DNA from 3 places in the Streptomyces sp. NPDC052109 genome. Region 3 is predicted to be linked to each of the others. Evidence: riboswitches for the same ligand, from Rfam matches in the RefSeq annotation. Region 3 holds a riboswitch; each other region holds the start of a gene.
What was found. Region 3 has a riboswitch for thiamine pyrophosphate ahead of thiC (phosphomethylpyrimidine synthase ThiC). Riboswitches for the same ligand answer to the same signal wherever they lie in the genome.

Region 1 (2,259 bases), on a different contig from region 3:
ACGGCCCCCGCGGGCAGCCGGGTGCCGTCGGCGAGGAGCACCGCGCCGGGCTCGACGCGCTCCACGCGCGCGTGCGTGCGCAGCTCGGCGCCCGCTTCGGCGTACCACTCCGCCATGGGGGCGGCGATCTCTGCGGGCAGGGCGCCGGCGAGGGGCCGGTCGGCGGCCTCCACGACGGTCACCGCGCAGCCCGCCTCCCGGGCGGCCGTGGCGAACTCGGCACCGATCCAGCCGGCCCCGACGACCACGATCCGGTGCTGCTCGGTCAGCACCGGCCGCAGCCGCTCGGCGTCGTCCAGGGTGCGCAGCAGGTGCACACCGGGCACGCCCTCGGTGCCGGGCAGGGTGATCGGTTCCGCACCGGTGGCCAGGACCAGGACGTCGTACGGCACCGGGCCCGCCTCGGTGTCCAGCTCGTGCTCGGCCGGGCGCAGGCCCAGGACCTCGCAGCCGAGCCGCAGCTCGACGCCGAGAGACTCGAAGTCCACGTCGAACGCGGAGTCCTCGGCCTTGCCGAGCAGCACGGCCTTCGACAGGGGCGGCCGGTCGTACGGCTGGTGGGGCTCCGCGCCGATCACGGTGACGGCGCCCCTGAAGCCCCTCTCCCGCAGCGCGACCGCGGTCTGCACCCCGGCCATGCCCGCGCCGACGACGACCACGCGCCGCCCCTGTGACGTGCCCTCTTGTGCTGTCTGCTCGCTCACCCGATCACCATAGACACGTGACGGAGCGTCAGTCAGCGGGCGTGCTCGGTGACCTGTTCCACAACGCTCGTACCGGTGCCCGCCTGGGACTCCCACTCCCAGGTCTCCTCCAGCCGCACCCGCCCGTCCGGCAGCCCCACGACCGTGGACACGCAGTGCCCCGAGGAGGTCGTCCCGTCGGTCTTCAGCTGCACGTACCGGAAGTCCAGCCGGTCACCCTCCCGGGTGCCGACCAGATGGCCGCGCACGACATCGCCGCCGGCGTACTCGGCCCAGATCTCGCCGTCCTCCTCGTGGTACGCGAACCGGGTGCGGGTGCCCACCTGACCTGGGGCTTGGTCCGCCACGGGGGCGAGGATCAGTCCGTCGAGCGACCGGGCCATGGGCAGGGGCTCCCTTACGGGTGAGGAGTGGGGCGGGCTAGGGTGGCCACCGTACAAGCACTCGCGGGAGCCCGGACGCACCGGGCTGAGAGGGAGGCTGGCGGCCTCCGACCGTACGAACCTGATCCGGGTCATGCCGGCGAAGGGAGGGGCTCACCGCCCATGTCGTCACGTACGTCCGACGTCCTCGTCATCGGGGGCGGAATCATCGGCCTGGTCACGGCCTGGCGCGCGGCGCAGCGCGGGCTCGCCACGGCCGTGGTGGATCCCGAGCCCGGCGGGGGTGCCGCGCGGGTCGCGGCCGGGATGCTGGCCGCGGTCACCGAACTGCACTACGGCGAGGAGAGACTGCTCGCCCTCAACCTGGAATCGGCCCGCCGCTACCCGGACTTCGCGGCCGAGTTGACCGAGCTGACCGGCCACGACCTCGGCTATCGCCGCTGCGGCACCCTCGCGGTCGCGCTCGACGCCGACGACCGCGCCCATCTGCGCGAACTGCACGCCCTGCAGCAGCGCTCGGGCCTTGCGTCCGAGTGGCTGTCCGGGCGTGAGTGCCGGCGCCTGGAGCCGATGCTGGCGCCCGGGGTGCGCGGCGGACTGCGGGTCGACGGCGACCACCAGATCGATCCCCGGCTGCTGGCGGCGGCCCTGGTGGCGGCGTGCGAGCGGGCCGGTGTGGTGTTCCACCGGGCGTGGGCCGAGCGGCTGGACGTCGCAGGGGACCGGGCCACCGGAGTCACCACCGCGGACGGCACCGGGCTGCGCGCCGGCCAGGTGGTGCTCGCGGCCGGGAGCATGAGCGGGCGGCTCGCGGGCGTGCCCGAGGCGCTGCTGCCGCCGGTGCGGCCGGTGAAGGGGCAGGTACTGCGGCTGACGGTGCCGCGCCGGTACGCGCCGTTCCTCAGCCGGACCGTACGGGCCGTAGTCCGCGGCAGCCATGTCTACCTGGTGCCCCGTGAGAACGGCGAACTGGTCGTGGGCGCCACCAGCGAGGAGCTGGGCTGGGACACGACCGTCACCGCAGGCGGCGTGTACGAGTTGCTGCGCGACGCCCACGAGCTGGTGCCGGGCATCACCGAGCTGCCGCTCACCGAGACCCGGGCCGGACTGCGCCCCGGCTCCCCCGACAACGCGCCGCTCCTCGGCCCGTCCGGGCTCGACGGGTTGCTGCT
Region 2 (2,259 bases), on a different contig from region 3:
GTGCCGGATGTCCGGCTGCGTGACCACGTCCGCGATCCGCCCGAACCGCCAGGCGCCGTCCACCTTCAGCCCGCGTCCGACGATCGCGGCCACGGGCCAGGCGAAGAACGCCGCGAAGAACGCGACGGGCAGGGCCATCAGCCCGAGCCGCGCCGCGTTTCCCCGCCGGGTCCGGGCTACTTCAGTACGAGCGAGGTCCACGACCTGACCCACTGGTCACGGTTGGCGGCGATCTTGCCGGGGGCCATGGTCTCGGGGTGCTGGGCGGCCGGCCCGTACTCGGTGAACTCGGTGGGCACCTTGGCGCCCTGCACCACCGGGTAGACGAACATGTTCAGCGGCATGTCCTCCTGGAACTCCCTGGAGACCAGGAAGTCGATGAACGCCTTGGCGCCCTTGGGGTTCTTCGCGTTGCTGAGCAGCCCGGCGAACTCGATCTGCCGGAAGCAGGTGCCGTCGGCCACGCCCGTCGGGGCGGTGCTGGGCCGCTTCTTGGCGTAGATCACCTCGGCGGGCGGCGAGGAGGCGTACGACACGACCAGCGGCCGGTCACCGCCCGCCTTCTTGCCCTCGGAGGAGCCCGAGAACTCCTGGTAGTAGGCCTGCTCCCAGCCGTCGACGACCTTCACGCCGTTGGCCTTGAGCTTCTTCCAGTAGTCCTGCCAGCCGGTGTCGCCGAACTGGGCTGCGCTGCCCAGCAGGAAGCCGAGTCCCGGCGAGGAGGTGGCCGCGTTCTCGGTGACCAGCAGGTTCCTGTACTGGGGCTTGGCGAGGTCCGCGAAGGACCGCGGCGGGGTCAGCTTGTGCTTGCTGAAGTAGGCCTTGTCGTAGTTGACGCAGATGTCGCCGTAGTCGACGGGCGTGACCCGGTGCCTGTCCTGGTCGAGCTGGTACGGGGCGCCGACCTTGTCGAGGCCCTTGGCCGAGTACGGCTGGAACAGGCCGTTGTCGAGGGCGCGGGACAGCAGGGTGTTGTCGACGCCGAAGAAGACGTCCCCCTGCGGGTCGTCCTTGGTCAGGATCGCCTTGTTGACGGCCTGTCCGGCATCGCCGTCCTTGAGGACCCTGACCTTGTACCCGGTCTGCTTCTCGAAGTCCTGGAGCACGTTCTTGGAGACGGCCCACGAGTCGTGGCTGACGAGGGTCACGGTCTTGGAGTCCGCGGCCGGCTTCGCACCGCCGGAACCGCACGCGGACAGGCCGATCAGGCCGAGCCCGACCGCCACGGCCACGAAGGTCTTGTTCTGCACTGGATGTCCTCCTGGGGTTGGCCAGGAAGAGACGCGGCCCTGCCCGGGACTTCGGTGGGAAGAACCCGGGCAGGGCGCAACAGCTTGAGTGATGACCGAACTCCCTACCCAGAATGACCTGGGCGAGGTTCAGAGGGTCTGCGGCCCTGTCCGCCGCACTCTCAGCGCTGTGGCGCTCCCCTGTCGGAATATGAAGATGTGTGGACGTGGCCAGATTACCGCTCGGTGGCCGCGAGCTGACCACAGGCTCCGTCGATCTCCTGGCCACGGGTGTCCCGGATGGTGACGGGTACACCATGCGCGGCGATGGCTTCGACGAACGCCTTCTCGTCCTCGGGCCGCGAGGCGGTCCACTTGGAGCCGGGAGTCGGGTTCAGCGGAATGAGATTGACGTGCACGGGCTTGCCCTTGAGCAGCCGCCCGAGCCGATCCCCGCGCCAGGCCTGGTCATTGATGTCGCGGATGAGCGCGTACTCGATCGAGAGCCGACGCCCGCTCTTCTCGGCGTACTCGAACCCGGCGTCGAGCACCTCGCGCACCTTCCACCGCGTGTTCACGGGGACGAGGGTGTCGCGCAGCTCGTCGTCGGGAGCGTGCAGGGAGATCGCCAGCCGGCACTTGAAGCCCTCGTCGGCGAACCGGTGGATGGCCGGCACGAGTCCGACGGTCGACACGGTGATCCCGCGCTGCGACAGCCCCAGCCCGTCGGGAGCGGGGTCGGTCAGCGCCCGGATCGCACCCACGACCCGCTTGTAGTTGGCCAGCGGCTCGCCCATGCCCATGAAGACGATGTTGGACAGCCGGGCCGGTCCCCCGGGCACCTCCCCGTCCCTCAGCGCGCGCATCCCGTCCACGATCTGGTGGACGATCTCGGCGGTGGACAGATTCCGGTCGAGCCCGGCCTGTCCGGTGGCGCAGAAAGGACAGTTCATGCCGCAGCCGGCCTGTGAGCTGATGCACATGGTGACCCGGTCCGGATACCGCATCAGCACGGACTCGACGAGTGTCC
Region 3 (2,259 bases):
GAGTTCGCAGTTCCGCGAACTGTGCCTCGTCGTTGGCGTCCGCGATCGATCCCGGCCTGAGGCCGTCGCCCAGCGAGTACGTGACGTCGTAGGCGGCGAGGATCTCGCACAGTTCCTCGAAGTTCTCGTACAGGAACGACTCCTTGTGGTGCGCCAGGCACCACGCGGCCATGATCGAGCCGCCGCGGGAGACGATGCCGGTCTTCCGGTTGGCGGTGAGCGGGACGTACGGCAGGCGGACGCCCGCGTGGACGGTCATGTAGTCCACGCCCTGCTCGGCCTGCTCGATGACCGTGTCCTTGTAGATCTCCCACGTCAGTTCCTCGGCCCTGCCGTCGACCTTCTCCAGGGCCTGGTAGAGCGGCACGGTGCCGATGGGGACGGGCGAGTTGCGCAGCACCCACTCGCGGGTCGTGTGGATGTTGCGGCCGGTGGACAGGTCCATGACCGTGTCGGCACCCCAGCGGGTCGCCCAGGTCATCTTCTCCACCTCCTCCTCGATGGAGGAGGTCACCGCGGAGTTGCCGATGTTGGCGTTGACCTTCACCAGGAACCGCTTGCCGATGATCATCGGCTCGATCTCCGGGTGGTTGACGTTGGCCGGCAGCACCGCGCGGCCCGCCGCGATCTCCTCCCGGACCACCTCGGGAGAGACGTTCTCCCGGATGGCCACGTACTCCATCTCCGGAGTGATCTCGCCCCGGCGGGCGTACGTGAGCTGCGTCACCGCCTCGCCACCGCGCCCCCGCCGCGGCTGGCGAGGCCGTCCCGGGAAGACCGCGTCCAGGTTGCGCAGGCCGCCGCGCGGCGAGGTGTGCTTGATCCCGTCGTCCTCGGGACGGACGGGGCGGCCCGCGTACTCCTCGGTGTCGCCGCGGGCGATGATCCAGTTCTCCCGCAGCGGCGGCAGGCCCCTGCGGACATCAGTGTCGACGAGTGGATCGGTGTACGGGCCCGACGTGTCGTAGAGCGTGACCGACTGCCCGTTGGTGAGGTGCACCTGACGGACCGGCACGCGCAGGTCGGGGCGTGAACCCTCGACGTACGCCTTGTGCCATCCGATGGACTTCCCGGCCTCCTGGGACTTGTCGTCCTGAACGGAGGCAGGCGTGCGTGTGTCCTTGTTGGTCATGAGACCTACTCCCTACGCCGGCATTACCCGGTAACAGGTTCGGCGGTCGACGCAGCGGTTTCCGTCTGCGACGTCTCCTGCGGAACATCGCCTGTTCCACGTGAAACATCGCGTGTACGGAGGTCAGCGCCCTCTCAGCCCGGTGCTCCGAGCTCCCGCGTGTGCAAAGGTGCTTCCACGCTAGCGCCATATGTGGCGCGGTGAACAGTGGGCCCCCTGCCGTTGTTGGAATGATCGGGCGGTGACCAGGATGGAGCAGTATCCGTATCGACCGGCCGAGCCGCATCACCGAGGTGCCTCGGAGCAAGTCGCCGGACAGGACTGTCCGCCTCCCGGTGACCACGCGAACGGCACCGGAAGGGGCGGGCCTCACGACGACCACGCGCAGGATCAGGGCCACGGGAACGGCCGTCGGGCTCACTCGCACGGCCACGGTGGGCACAGCCACAGCCACGGACCCGCCGCGCCGGTCTCCCGGCACCTGCGCAAGGTCATCGCCGCGATCCTGGTGCCCTTCACCGCGGCAGTCGTCGTCGGTCTGCTGGTGCTCTGGCCCGGAGGAGCCCCGCCTCACAAGCGCACCGGTGTCGGCTTCGACCGGGAGACGCAGCAGGCCACGGTCACCAGGGTCATCGAGGTCAGCTGCGCGTCGGTGAACGCCTCCGGTGGCGCCGCGGGCGGTGACGCCTCCTCCTCCGAGGGCACCTCGGAGGGACAGCAGGCCAAGGGAACCTGCAAGAAGGCGACCGTGCAGATCGACACCGGCAAGGACACGGGCCGTACGTTCACCGAGATCGTGCAGCCTGACCAGCCCCGGCAACTGCACCAGGGCGAGAAGGTCGTGGTCGCCTACGAACCCTCGGCGCCGAAGGACCTGCAGTACTCGGTGGCCGATGTGAACCGGAAGTTCCCCATGACGCTGCTCGCGGGGATCTTCGCGCTCGCCGTCGTGATGGTGGGCAGGCTGCGCGGCGTCATGGCGCTCGTCGCACTGGCCGTGAGTTTCCTGGTGCTGACCCTGTTCATCCTGCCCGCGATCCTCCAGGGGTCGAACCCGCTGCTCGTGGCGGTGGTCGGGGCGAGCGCCATCATGCTGATCGCTCTGTACATGTGCCACGGTCTGTCGG

Region 1: it holds a riboswitch for thiamine pyrophosphate, as region 3 does, so the genes downstream of both, thiO (glycine oxidase ThiO) here and thiC (phosphomethylpyrimidine synthase ThiC) in region 3, are expected to answer to the same signal.
Region 2: it holds a riboswitch for thiamine pyrophosphate, as region 3 does, so the genes downstream of both, AB0L59_RS16990 (thiamine ABC transporter substrate-binding protein) here and thiC (phosphomethylpyrimidine synthase ThiC) in region 3, are expected to answer to the same signal.

What each region holds. Positions count from the first base shown of each region.
Region 1 covers NZ_JBFAWF010000001.1:1,061,372-1,063,630, reverse strand. Annotated here, with positions in the region: gene AB0L59_RS04855 (FAD-dependent oxidoreductase) at 1-704, opposite strand, end outside; gene AB0L59_RS04850 (hypothetical protein) at 737-1,087, opposite strand; TPP riboswitch at 1,141-1,252, shown strand; gene thiO (glycine oxidase ThiO) at 1,250-2,259, shown strand, end outside.
Region 2 covers NZ_JBFAWF010000007.1:121,772-124,030, forward strand. Annotated here, with positions in the region: gene AB0L59_RS16985 (iron ABC transporter permease) at 1-138, opposite strand, end outside; gene AB0L59_RS16990 (thiamine ABC transporter substrate-binding protein) at 177-1,250, opposite strand; TPP riboswitch at 1,334-1,442, opposite strand; gene rlmN (23S rRNA (adenine(2503)-C(2))-methyltransferase RlmN) at 1,466-2,259, opposite strand, start outside.
Region 3 covers NZ_JBFAWF010000025.1:4,160-6,418, reverse strand. Annotated here, with positions in the region: gene thiC (phosphomethylpyrimidine synthase ThiC) at 1-1,132, opposite strand, end outside; TPP riboswitch at 1,125-1,301, opposite strand; gene AB0L59_RS34805 (YibE/F family protein) at 1,383-2,259, shown strand, end outside.